DNA from 3 places in the Tumebacillus amylolyticus genome. Region 2 is predicted to be linked to each of the others. Evidence: riboswitches for the same ligand, from Rfam matches in the RefSeq annotation. Region 2 holds a riboswitch; each other region holds the start of a gene.

Region 1 (4,154 bases), on a different contig from region 2:
GCTCCAAAACCTCCTCACCTTCGTCTCCTTTCTCGTCGCCGTCTCCGGCACGGTGATCTGGTGGCGATTTAAATCAGCCGGGACCCCCGCTCCGCTCTGGTTGCTCGGCGTCATCGGGTACGGCTGGACCTTCCTCGCCCTGCTCGGCATGAACCGAATCGGCAAGTTCTACTCCCGCAAACGCCGCTACTAAAAAAAGGCAAGGCCCCGAAGAGGTGCCTTGCTTTTTTTTCATGCATCAGCGGTAGATCTTGCCTCCTGATTGGAGAAACTCTTCCGATTTCTCTCTCAGACCCAGTTGAACTTCGGCAGATTCGCGAATGTCATGCGAGATGCGCATCGAGCAGAACTTCGGCCCGCACATCGAGCAGAAATGCGCAGTCTTGGCAGGTTCCGCGGGCAACGTCTCGTCGTGGAACTCGCGTGCGCGCTCAGGATCGAGCGAGAGGTTAAACTGGTCGTGCCATCGGAATTCAAAGCGGGCTTTCGACAGCGCATCGTCCCGATACTGAGCGGAGGGATGTCCCTTGGCCAGATCGGCGGCGTGGGCGGCGATTTTGTACGCAATGACACCGTCGCGGACGTCTTGTTTGTTCGGGAGCCCGAGATGTTCCTTGGGCGTGACATAGCAGAGCATCGCCGTTCCGTACCAGCCGATCATCGCCGCACCGATCGCAGACGTAATATGGTCGTACCCCGGTGCGATGTCGGTCGTCAACGGACCCAGCGTGTAGAACGGTGCTTCGTGACAGATCTCCATCTGGAGGTCGACGTTTTCCTTGATTTTGTGCATCGGCACGTGGCCCGGCCCTTCGATCATGACCTGCACGTCGTACTCCCACGCGATCTTGGTCAGTTCGCCCAACGTCTGCAGCTCGGCAAATTGCGCCTCATCGTTGGCATCCGCGATACTCCCCGGACGCAATCCGTCCCCCAGCGAAAACGCAATGTCATAGCGGGCGCAGATCTCGCAAATCTCGCGGAAGTGCGTGTAGAGGAAGTTCTCCTCATGATGCGCCAGACACCACGCCGCCAGGATCGAACCTCCGCGGGACACGATGCCTGTCACACGGTTCACCGTCAGCGGAATGTAGCGCAAAAGCACGCCCGCATGAATGGTAAAATAGTCGACGCCCTGCTCCGCCTGTTCGATCAACGTATCCCGGTAGACTTCCCAGCTCAGATTTTCGACGATGCCGTTCACTTTTTCAAGAGCTTGGTAGATCGGCACGGTGCCCACGGGAACCGGCGAGTTGCGGAGAATCCATTCGCGCGTGGTGTGGATGTCCTTGCCTGTAGACAGGTCCATGATCGTATCTGCACCCCAGCGGATTGCCCACGTCATTTTTTCCACCTCTTCGGAAATGGACGACGTCACGGCGGAGTTGCCGATGTTGGCGTTGATCTTGGTGTGAAAATGACGACCGATGATCATCGGTTCGCTTTCCTGATGGTTCACGCAGTTCGGGAGAATGGCACGTCCGCTTGCAATCTCCGATCGCACAAACTCCGGGCTCAACCCTTCACGGATGGCGACGAACTCCATCTCCGGTGTGATCATCCCCTGCTTGGCGTAGTGCATTTGCGTCACGATCCGGCCGGGCTTCGCTCGAAGCGGTCGAACCTTCTGCCCGGAAAAAGCCTCGTACTCCTCGACATCGCCCCGCTCAAGAATCCATCGACGACGCAACGCGTCCAACCCTTGCTCGATATCCGTCTCCACTTGCGAATCCGTGTACGGCCCGCTCGTGTCGTACACGCGGATCGGAGCGTTGTCACCGCTTTGCTCGATCTCGCGCATTGGCACACGCACATCGGCGCGCGACCCTTCGACGTAGACCTTGCGGCTGTTGGGGAACTTCTGAATTTCGGTGGACATGAAACATACCTCCCAGTCTGAGGATCTGCTCAACTTCATGCCTTCCCGGAGGACAATAAAAAAACGCAAAGGGAGGTCCCTTCGCGTTCTACACACGTGCGATCCCTCCGCTGGAATTACCCAGATCAGGTTAAACGGTCGATGGTAGACTTCCCATCCTCTCAGCCTGGTTCAACCAAGCTCCCGTGTCTCTGAAGTTGTCTTTGTCAATGTATCTTAAAATGAAAAAAACCGCAAGACTTTTGTCCGCGGTTTTGTTTTTTACTCGTGCATGTTCATGTTCATGTGGCCTTGTGCATCATGAGCGGCCATGTTGCCACCGCAACCGGTGAACGTCAAGGAGACGACGACCAGCAGACCTACCATCATCAATTGGCGCAGTTTCATAGTTCCGAAACACCTCCATGTCCTTATTGTATCACGAAAGCGGAGGTTTCCATGCCAACAGCGCCAAAAAATCTTGAGCCGCTCTTGGCAATTCCTTGTTGCGCGGCGTGATGATATACGTGCTTACCCTTGGCAAACGCAGATCAGGCGTCGGCAATTCCACCAGCCGCCCCTCTCGCAGATCCTCCTCAATCGCCATGCGCGGCAAAAACGACACCCCTAAACCCTCGATGATTAATTTGCGCGTGATATGCGTCTGGTTGACCGGCATCGGGCGGATCGGCGCTTGTGTTTCATGCAGTTGATGCAGAATCTGCTCCCAATACTCGGGATGATTCTCTGTCAAAAGCGGATGATCCAACAGCACCTCGCGATAATCGGTACGCGCAGGGTCAATCGAACGCGGTGCCACCAACACGACTTCGCCTTCGGTAAAAATGCTGGTCTCCGTATCCGGATGCTGGGACGGCAACAAGCCGATGCCCACATGGGAACGCCCGGCTGCAATGCCCGGCCCGACAGAAGGGGAACGCGTCGTGTAGATTCGAACTTCTACATTTGGATGCACCGTGGCAAATTGCTTCCACAGCGGCGGCAAGAGATGCTCGGCACAAACGGGAGAAAGCAAGAGATCGAGCCGGTCGTCATACCCTGCCTTCCAACGAGCCAAGTCTGACAAAGCCTCGTCATGCGCTTGCAAGATTCGTTGGGCATGCAGACGAAAACGTTCACCGGCAGCGGTCAAGCGAACTTTGCGCCCCGATCGCTCGAACAGCGGATAGCCCACCTGCTCCTCCAATTGACGGATGTGAACCGAGACGGTCGGCTGAGCCAGAAACAACCGTTCTGCCGTGCGATGGAAGTTCAATTCTTTCGCCATCATCTCAAACGTGCGGAGCAGTTTGACATCCATGCTCTCACCCCCTGTGTTATTTTCTCGAAACCAAGAACACGCTCATGAGGATCAAGAGCATCCCCACGAAGACCTGCCCCGTAATCGCTTCCGCCAAGAACAGAGCCCCCCAGATCGTGCCAAACACCGGAACGATAAACGTCACCGTCAACGCCTTGACCGGTCCGACACTTTTCATCAACCCGAAATACAACAAGTACCCGATCGCCGTGCAAAAAACGGCCAGAACCAAGACCGACCAGACCACATCCATCGACGGAAACTCACTTGGCAGCACGAACAACGAAACCGGCAACAAGACCAGCGCAGCCGCCAACTGCTGCCCGATCGCCATGTCCATCGAAGTCTCTCCCTTGAACGCTCGGGACGAGAAAACGCCCGCGACGGCGTAGAGCAACGCAGCCAGCAAAGAACAGACCACCGACCAGAGAATGGACTCTCCGCTGTTCTGCGGGTCCCAACCGACGAGCACCACAACGCCGAAGATACCGAAGAAGATGCCGAGCAGTTTTTTGAACGTGAACGGTTCCTTCAACCATCCCCACGCCACAACCGCTGTAAAAAGCGGCGTCGTTGCGTTCAAGATCGCCGCCAGAGAAGCAGACAGATGCAACTCCGCCGTCGCGATGAAGCAAAACGGCAACGCGGCGTTCAACGTGCCGAGCAACAAGTATTTTTTCCACAGGTGAAGAATCCGGATCTTGTGCTTGAGCACCGCTGCAAACCCGAGCAACGTAATCCCCGCCAACAACACGCGAAGTTCAATCAAGACCACCGGCCCCAGAGCCGGAGCTCCCACGCGCATGAACAAAAACGAAGAGCCCCACATGGCGGCTAGTGAAAACAGCATGAGATAATCTTTCGGTTTCACAAAAATCCCTCCCGGAAATACGCTCTAGTACAGTTATAGAGGATTTTTGCGCGCCTTGCTTTGGTATTCTTGGGTTCTCATCCCGAACAAGGTCCACAGATCCA
Region 2 (4,154 bases):
AATCTTCCCGGCGATCGTGTTCTCGCTGTTCTGGAGATCGCAAACCCGTGAAGCGACGATCTCCGGTCTGGTCGTCGGACTCATTGTCACCTTCACCGTCTACGCAACCAACTCGGCCCACGGCATCTACGAAGGCTTCTGGGGGCTGGCGGCGAACTTCGTCGTGGTCTCCGTGCTCAACCCGTTCTTCGTGAGGAAACGTCAAGAGAACCAAGTGACGGAGTTCCTTTTTGGAGAGCAAGAAGCAAAAACCGGTGGCACTTTACTAGAAGAGGCCATGTAAGAGAGGCACTTGCAAAAAAAGGCACTCCCAACTCGTTGTGGGAGTGCCTTTTTTCTACTTCATCTGGCAAAGAATCTTGCAGACATCCCGCTCTGCCTTGGCACGCTTCTCCTGCGGCAGCCGGTTCAGCAGGTAGAGAGCGGCGTAGGGGACTTTGAGGCAGTGCGGGTCATCGTAGACGTTTTCCCAGTATTCGGGCGCGAACAGGGACTCGAACGGGGGATTCACGATCTCCATGTGCAGGACCTCCTCCGGAATTCGGCGGTTCAACTGCATCTGGATGCGATGGTTCACCATGCCGCTCTCCGTCAAGAACGAGTACCCCAGACGGTCGAACTCCATCAGAGCTTGCGCGTGGGTGAGTCCATGCTCGACTTCGCCTGTGAAGTGGTAGCGTTTTTCGCCAAGGGTCATGGTGGGGACGATCACCCGACACTCCTCCAACGCACGCTCCGCCAGATCTTGCAGACTGTTGTAAGCCGGAATCTCCGTGACCTGCTCCACGGTGAACGTGCTGTAGTCCGCAAGCCCGTAGTAGCGGTTGCCGGAGCCCTTCGAAGATTCCGTCAACGTGACGGAGAACCCGTTCACAAGGCTTGGAATCAGCATGTCGGGACGCTCGGTCAGCGCACGCAAAGCAAGAAACCCATACGCGAGACCATGCCCCGAATGACTCAGACGAGCTGCATTGGCCCGCAGGCCGTCGAGTACGACTTCCAGCAACGCCGGGTCGGCCTGCTCCTTCTCATAAGGCACGAACAACTTCGGGAACTTCGAAATAAAATGATCCGCCATCCGTTGCAACCCCACCTGCACATGCTCCGGCAGATTTTCTTCCCGACTCATATAGAAAGCGGCCAAAACCGCCGCCCCCGTATGTCCGCCGAACCAACCGCCTTCCTCACCGGCCCGACCTAATCCGATCAATCCAAGTTCAAGATACTTTTCGCTCAACATAAATCGCTCACTCCTTGTTGGAAATATTTGTTTGTTTCAGTATAGCACTAAGGAAACATATTTGTATATAAAGTTTCGCGTAATCCATCTGACAGAAGTGCAGGATAAGAATGCGTATACTGAGCCAATACCCTGTTGAAATAGGAGTGAATCACATGACGTTGAAAATTCAGGTGTACTCGGACTATGTCTGACCGTTCTGCTTCTTAGCGGAGGTTCCGCTACAAAAAGCAATCGCAGGCAAGGACGTCGAAGTCGAATGGATGCCGTTTGAATTGCGGCCGTATCCCAATGAAACGTTGCTTGTCGAGGGCGACTATCTCCAGCGAGCGTGGGCGCAATCGGTCTATCCGATGGCGGAGCGCTTCGGGCTGAAAATGGTCCTGCCCCGCGTCTCCCCGCAACCGCATACCCATCTGGCGTTTGAAGGGTTCCAGTTCGTGAAGGAACACGGCAAAGCAAATGAATACAACCACCGCCTGTTCGAGGCGTTCTTCCAAGAGGAGCAGGACATCGGAAGCGTCGAAGTCCTCACCAAACTGGCAGGCGAAATCGGCTTGGACGAAAAAGCCTTCCGAGAAGCCCTCGAAACGCGAACATACAAAGAAGTTCATCAAAAAGCGCTCCACCACGCCTACCACGAAGCCAACATCCAAGTCGTGCCGACGATCAAAATCGGCAACACCGTCCTCGAAGGGGTCCGTGGTCAAGCCGCACTCGAAGGCATCATCGACGAAGAACTCGCCAACACCAAACAAAAGTCCCCAGGCGACGGCATGGCCTGTGGGATTGACGGCTGTTGAAGTCACTGCTATGGTAAAACCGACAGGAGCTCGTGGAAACGGGCTGAGAGGGCAGCTAGGAAACTCCGTTGCCGACTGGTTGACCTGATCTGGGTAATGCCAGCGGAGGGAAGGCCCTGTTTTTCAAAAAAACGGGTACCATCGTGGTGTTTGTAAAAACCGCTCCTCTGCAGGGGCGGTTTTTTGCTGTGCCCTACTTACTTGCAACCTTTACGAATGGAAAGGGAGAGGGACTTACGTGGAAGAAGAACGAAATGAACAAAAACTCGCCGTGGGCTTGGAGGACAAGCTGGCTCCTGTGCCGACTCTGCTCTACGGCTTGCAGCATGTGATCGTGTCGAACGTCTGGCTGGACCCGCTGTTCGTGGCGGCGCTGATCGGGTTGCCGGTCGCCGTCGCGTCGAACATGGTCAACGCGATTTTTTTAGCGGCGGGGGTTGTGACGCTGTTACAAGCGATGAGACTCGCACGCTTGCCTGTCGTGCAAGGTCCGTCGGCGGCGTTTGACGCGCTGATGATCGCGGCGGGCAAAGCGAAAGGTCTCGGGGCGGCAGGCGGCGGAATTCTGTTGAGCGCAGGCATCGTCCTGTTGCTCGCCCTGACCGGCGTTCTGCAAAAAATGCGTGTGCTCTTCACGCCTGTCGTAACGGGTACGGTAATCGCCGTCGTCGGTTTTGCACTTTCCGGCTTTACCTTGTACGAATTTCTCGGCGGCTCGGCGGGAACGCCTACTTTTCTAAGCGGGTCTACGCTCGCGATGTCGATTCCCACCGCACTGCTCGTCATCTTGCTTTCTGCTTTTGGAAAAGGGCTCTGGCGATCCTACGCATTTCTCATCGCATTGGTCGTGGGCGACGGAATTGCACTCGCAACGGGCAAGCTGTCATTTGCAAGCGTGGGGGAAAAGGCTTGGTTCGGTCTCCCGCAATGGCTGCCTTATGGAAGTTTGACGCTCGATTGGAGCGTGTTCGCGACATTTTTCGTGGCCTACATCGTCGCAGTGATTGAAGCGATGGGCGTCTACGCGGTCGCCGCCGAGTATGTCGGCGTCCCGCTCGACGGCAAACGAATTCGCAACGGATTCGCGGGAGAGGCTGTCGGCTCGATGCTCTCCACACTTGTTGGAGGCTTTCCGACCACGGCGTATGCGCAGAATGTCTCCCTGCTTCGCTTGACAGGGATTGGGTCGAGGTTTACGGTAATAGTGGCCGGGTTGATTTTCATCCTCCTCGGCTTCGTGCCCAAGGCAGGGGCGGTGCTCGCTTCGACTCCCGATGCGGTGGTCGGCGGTCTGTTTTTGCCGGCGGCGGCGTCTCTGGTGATCACCGGCGTCTCGATTTTGGGCAGAATGGAGAAGACCGAGAGCAACCGATTGGTGGCAGGTCTTTCGCTTTTGCTGGCAGTAGCTTTGCCGCAAGCTTGTAACGGAGTCACAGGCTGGGCCGCTCCGTTTTTGACGAATACAGTTCTGGTCGGCGCGTTGTCTGCGGTGGTTCTGCAAGCGGTCTTGGTGCAGATCCCGCGTGTGTTCGGGCGTCGAGCAGAGTAGGGAAGAGGGAGGTCGACCGCGTGTCGGCCTTTTTTTCGAGGAGAACAGGAGGGATTCAACCATGCGCGAAGCATCGGAGCGTATCGTGGAACGCGTGCTGAGCTATATCGAGGAGTTCGCAGACTCTTCCAATCTAGAGAGCGTACATAATGAGGCATTCGGCAAACTGGCATTGGACTTGTTCGCCTACCAATTCCAACACAACCCCGCTTACAAAAAATACTGCCAAGCCCGCCGCAAGTCCCCCCTCACAGTGAAACATTGGCAAGACATCCCGCCGATCCCCTTCCAAGCATGGAAGGAGCTGACGATGAGCTGCGAGCCTGTCGAGGAGGCCCAAGCGGTCTTCATGACCAGCGGCAGTACCGATCCGACAAAAAAGGGTCGGAACTACCATCCGACCCTCCAAGTCTGGGATGCGTCGATGGTGCCGCCGTTCCGCAAATTTGTCATGGCAGGTCGTGACAAAATGGCGATTTTGGTGCTCTCACCCGCCGCCGATGTCAACGAAAACTCCTCCCTCTCCCGCTATCTCACGAAAGCGGTGGAGAACTTCGGGACG
Region 3 (4,154 bases), on a different contig from region 2:
TATTTCAACGCCGCTCACGGGATCAAACTGCACCGGCTCTCGTCGTCGGTCATTCCCTTGGCGACTCATCCCGATGTGGGAATCGATGTGAAAGCGACGTACCCGGAGGAGTTACGAGCCATCGGCGACTTTGCCAAGCAACACGACATCCGGCTCACCATGCACCCCAACCAATTCACTCTGCTCAACGGCTCGGAAAAAGTGGTCTCCGCCGCTCTGAAAGACCTCCAATACCACACCGACCTCCTCGACGGAATGGGGCTCGATCACCAGCACAAAGTCAACATCCACATCGGCGGGGTCTACGGAGACAAGGAAAAAGCGACCCAGACCCTCTACGACAATTTCCCGCTCGTGCCGGACAGCGTGCGGCGGAGACTTACGTTTGAGAACGATGACAAGACCTACACCCTGCTTGAAACGCTTCAAGTCTGTGAAAAAGTCGGGCAACCGATGATGTTCGACATTCACCACGACTGGTGCAACCCAAGCGAGCAGACGCCCCTCGAACTCCTGCCGCGCATCGCCGCTACGTGGGGGGACACCCCGATGAAGATGCACGTCTCTTCCCCCAAAGACGAGAGCGACTTCCGGGCCCACAGCGACTTCATCGACCCGGAGCGGTTGTTGGTGTTCCTCAAAGCTTGCAAACAGCACGGTCTCCCGCGCATCGACGTCATGGTCGAAGCCAAGCAGAAAGACTTCGCCTGCCTCAAACTCGCGGAAGACCTCGGAAAAGTCCGGGGCATCAAGCGAATCGAAGGGGCCGTGCTCACGATGTAGGAAAAAGAATTCCTGGCCGTCACGGGACGGTGCAGGAATTTTTTTCTTCAATTGGGTTGGGATTGGTGTTACATTGTGAGTAGAAGTTTGGGAGGAATGGAGGGTTTACTTTGAAATCCAGAAAAAAATGGATGGTAGCGGGGGCGGCACTGGTGTTGCTTCTGAGCGGTTTCGTCAGTCCGAAAGCGACGTTCGCAGCCAAGGTGACGGCGGAGAGCACGTTTACAGACTTTGCGTTTAATGGAAACTGGGGATTTCTCGGTGACGGGTACACCGTAATTTCGTATCAGGACCACATGTACGTGCCGGCGCGGTTCGTTGCCGAGCAGATGGGGGCGGATGTGTCGTGGGACGAAGCGACGCAGACGGTGCGTTTCCAATCGGGCAAGGGCTCGACGATCTCGCCGCCCGCCACGTACCAGCCGGCCAAAGGCGCGATCACAGTGGATACGAGGGGCGTCCGTTTCGTTTTTGACGGGCAGGAAAAAAAGCTCGACGAGGGTTATGTCGCGATCTCGTACCAAGACCACGTCTACGTCCCGGCGCGATTCGTCGCCGAGAACTTGGGCGCGTTGGTGCAGTGGAGTGAAAGCGATAGGCTCGTCAACATCGTTTCGTTGCCGGAGTCGAACGGGCTTGCGTGGTTGCAGGCATTTGCCGCCAAGCATCCGGGGGAATTGATCGGTGCGGTGAAGTCGGGGATCAAGTTTTCCTCGACGGGGGATGCCTACACCGCCGTTGTGACGCGCAAGGAAGGGCATGTGCCTGACGGAGTGTATTTCGTCAAATCGGACGGTTCGGAGACGAAACTTCAATCCAAGTTTGAAACGGGTGCCACGATTCAGACGGTTGCTCAAGGGGAGCAGACGTTGACGTTGATCTCGGGCGGAGCGGGGATGCATGGCATGTGGTTGTCCGCGTATTCGCTTGGTGACGGTGGGAAGCCGGTGGAGGTCGAGAATTTCTTTGGCGATATTCGGGCGGATGTGTTCACGCTCGATGGCAAGCTGAAGGTCGTGGTTTCCAGCCGAGATTACGATGCAACGGGCTCGTCCAAGGAGGAGCTGTACGAATACAATCCGGCAAGCCATGCGTTCGACAAACTCGCGGCGTACACGAATGAGTACACCAAGGGGGCGTATCAGAATCCGGACGCCGGTGCGTACGACACGCTCTGGCAGATGCGGGGCTACTACGCAGGTGACGAAGGCGGCGGGATTCCGAACGAGTGGAACAGCCATGCTGCGCAGACCATGAACGCAGCCATCCCGAAACTGAGTTGGCTGAAAGAACCTGTCAATCGCAGCGACCTGCGCGTGTTGACGACCGTGCAAGATTCCACAGCCGATAAAAAAACCTACCGCTACACTCAAGGAGATCACTCCGTCGGCATTACGCTCGTACAGGTGCAAGGCAAAGGCTGGGTCGTGGACACGATCGACCCGGAGATGTAAGAGAGTAAGAGAGGGTAGGGAAAAAGCGCTCCCGTGACGTGGGCGCTTTTTTTCCCTTTACAAACACTTTGTCCGAGGACTACAATGGGGGAGTACTTAATTGAATACGAGCAGTTGCTAGGGGTGCCGTACAAATGGCTGAGAGGCGAGATCCGCGCCAACCCTCTGAACTCGATCCTGGGTAATACCGGCGTGAGGAAGTGACGGAGACTGCGATGGCATGTGCGAGGCAACAGGGCATGTGTTTGTCGTCTGATGTCTACCAACAACGAATCTTCTGCCGGGAACCGGGAGAGGATTTTTTTATGCAACGAACTCGTGTCAGACTATCTAAGGGGGAAGTAAGACATGAAGACTAGTCGTGTCGTGAACTTCAGAGAAGTCATGATCACCGTCATTCTTTCGATGATTTGCGGGGTCGCGTACTTTGGTTGGGGCTTTTTGTACAACGTGATGGAGGCAGGGCTTCCGGGTTCGTCTGAAATTATCTACGGCCTGTGGTTCGTCGCGTCGATCCTCACCGCGTACATCGTGCAAAAACCGGGCATCGCGATGCTGTCCGAAGTGGCAGCCGCTTTTGTGGAAATGATTTTTGGCGGTCAATGGGGCCTGAGCACCCTCGTGTTCGGCTTGATCCAAGGCGCAGCAGCTGAACTTATTTTCGCGGGTTTCCGCTATCGTACTTTCAACATGGGCACCGTGATTCTCGCAGGCATGGCTTCGGCGGCGGCGAGTGTGCCGATTGACTACTACCAAGGCTACATCGGGGACCTCACCACGGGCATGCTGGTCCTCAAAATCGCTCTGCGTCTGCTCTCCGGCGCCCTGTTTGCCGGCGTGCTCGGCAAAATCGTCGGCGACCTGCTGGCGAAAACGGGCGTTTTGAACTCCTACCAACTGATCCGCAGCAAGACGGACCGTAAACCGTCCTTCTAATGAATACGACGACGACCAAGACACCCTTTCTCGCAAGTGAAGGGGTGTCTGTGCAATTTTTTGACCGTGATACGCCCGTGTTGCGGGAGATGAACGTCACCATTGAAAAAAATCAAGCGGTGCTCCTCCTCGGCCCTTCCGGCTCCGGCAAGAGCACGTTGTTGCAAGTCCTCTCCGGCATCATCCCGCGCTCGATTGAAGCGTGGTTCAAAGGCACCGTCACCCGCCCGGATCGTGTGGGCGTGATGTTTCAAGACCCGGATGCGCAGTTTTGCATGCTGACGGTGGAAGATGAGATCGCGTTTTCGCTGGAGAATCGTCTGGTGCCGCGTCAGGACATGCGCGGGATCATCGAAAACGTGATGCGCGACGTCCGTCTCGACATCCCGCTCCAAACTCCGATTCGCGAGCTTTCGGGCGGGCTGAAGCAACGGTTGGCGCTGGCATGCCTGCTGGCGTTGGAACCTGACGTGCTGTTCGTCGACGAGCCGACCGCGCAACTCGACCCGCTGAACACGCAACTGGTTATCGAAGACCTCCGCCGACTCAAGGGGCAGAAAACGATCGTGCTCATCGAGCACAAGTTGGACGGGGTCATCGAGTGGGTCGACCGCGTGCTGCTCTTCAATGCTGAGGGGCAGATTGTCGCGGACGGAACTCCGCAGGAAGTCTTGCGGGAACACGCTGAGATGATTCGCGAGTACGGCATCTGGCAGCCGAAGCTCTGGCCCGTCACATGGGAGGAACTTCTGGCCACCGTGCCGCATCCGCTGGCCGAACGTCTGGAAACCCAACTGACTTCGGGAAAAAGAGAACCGGTCCGCACCGACGGTGCTCCGATTCTGGACGTCCGTGACGCAGGGCTTCGCTACAAAAACGGCCATGTCGTGTGGCAAGGTCTCAACGTCACCATCCACCCCGGCGAATGGGTTGCGATCCTCGGACCGAACGGGGCGGGGAAAAGTACGTTCCTGAAAACGG

The links. Region 2 has a riboswitch for thiamine pyrophosphate ahead of JJB07_RS00760 (solute carrier family 23 protein). Riboswitches for the same ligand answer to the same signal wherever they lie in the genome.
Region 1: it holds a riboswitch for thiamine pyrophosphate, as region 2 does, so the genes downstream of both, thiC (phosphomethylpyrimidine synthase ThiC) here and JJB07_RS00760 (solute carrier family 23 protein) in region 2, are expected to answer to the same signal.
Region 3: it holds a riboswitch for thiamine pyrophosphate, as region 2 does, so the genes downstream of both, JJB07_RS08905 (ECF transporter S component) here and JJB07_RS00760 (solute carrier family 23 protein) in region 2, are expected to answer to the same signal.

Annotation. Positions count from the first base shown of each region.
Region 1 is NZ_JAEQNB010000002.1:344,392-348,545, forward strand. It holds gene JJB07_RS08630 (hypothetical protein) at 1-193, shown strand, start outside; gene thiC (phosphomethylpyrimidine synthase ThiC) at 239-1,879, opposite strand; TPP riboswitch at 1,964-2,076, opposite strand; gene JJB07_RS24205 (hypothetical protein) at 2,141-2,266, opposite strand; gene JJB07_RS08640 (LysR family transcriptional regulator) at 2,298-3,179, opposite strand; gene JJB07_RS08645 (DMT family transporter) at 3,196-4,050, opposite strand.
Region 2 is NZ_JAEQNB010000001.1:151,300-155,453, forward strand. It holds gene JJB07_RS00745 (sodium:solute symporter family protein) at 1-283, shown strand, start outside; gene JJB07_RS00750 (hypothetical protein) at 338-1,240, opposite strand; gene JJB07_RS00755 (DsbA family oxidoreductase) at 1,396-2,043, shown strand; TPP riboswitch at 2,056-2,171, shown strand; gene JJB07_RS00760 (solute carrier family 23 protein) at 2,282-3,592, shown strand; gene JJB07_RS00765 (LuxE/PaaK family acyltransferase) at 3,654-4,154, shown strand, end outside.
Region 3 is NZ_JAEQNB010000002.1:398,602-402,755, reverse strand. It holds gene uvsE (UV DNA damage repair endonuclease UvsE) at 1-783, shown strand, start outside; gene JJB07_RS08910 (copper amine oxidase N-terminal domain-containing protein) at 894-2,237, shown strand; TPP riboswitch at 2,347-2,453, shown strand; gene JJB07_RS08905 (ECF transporter S component) at 2,586-3,173, shown strand; gene JJB07_RS08900 (ABC transporter ATP-binding protein) at 3,173-4,154, shown strand, end outside.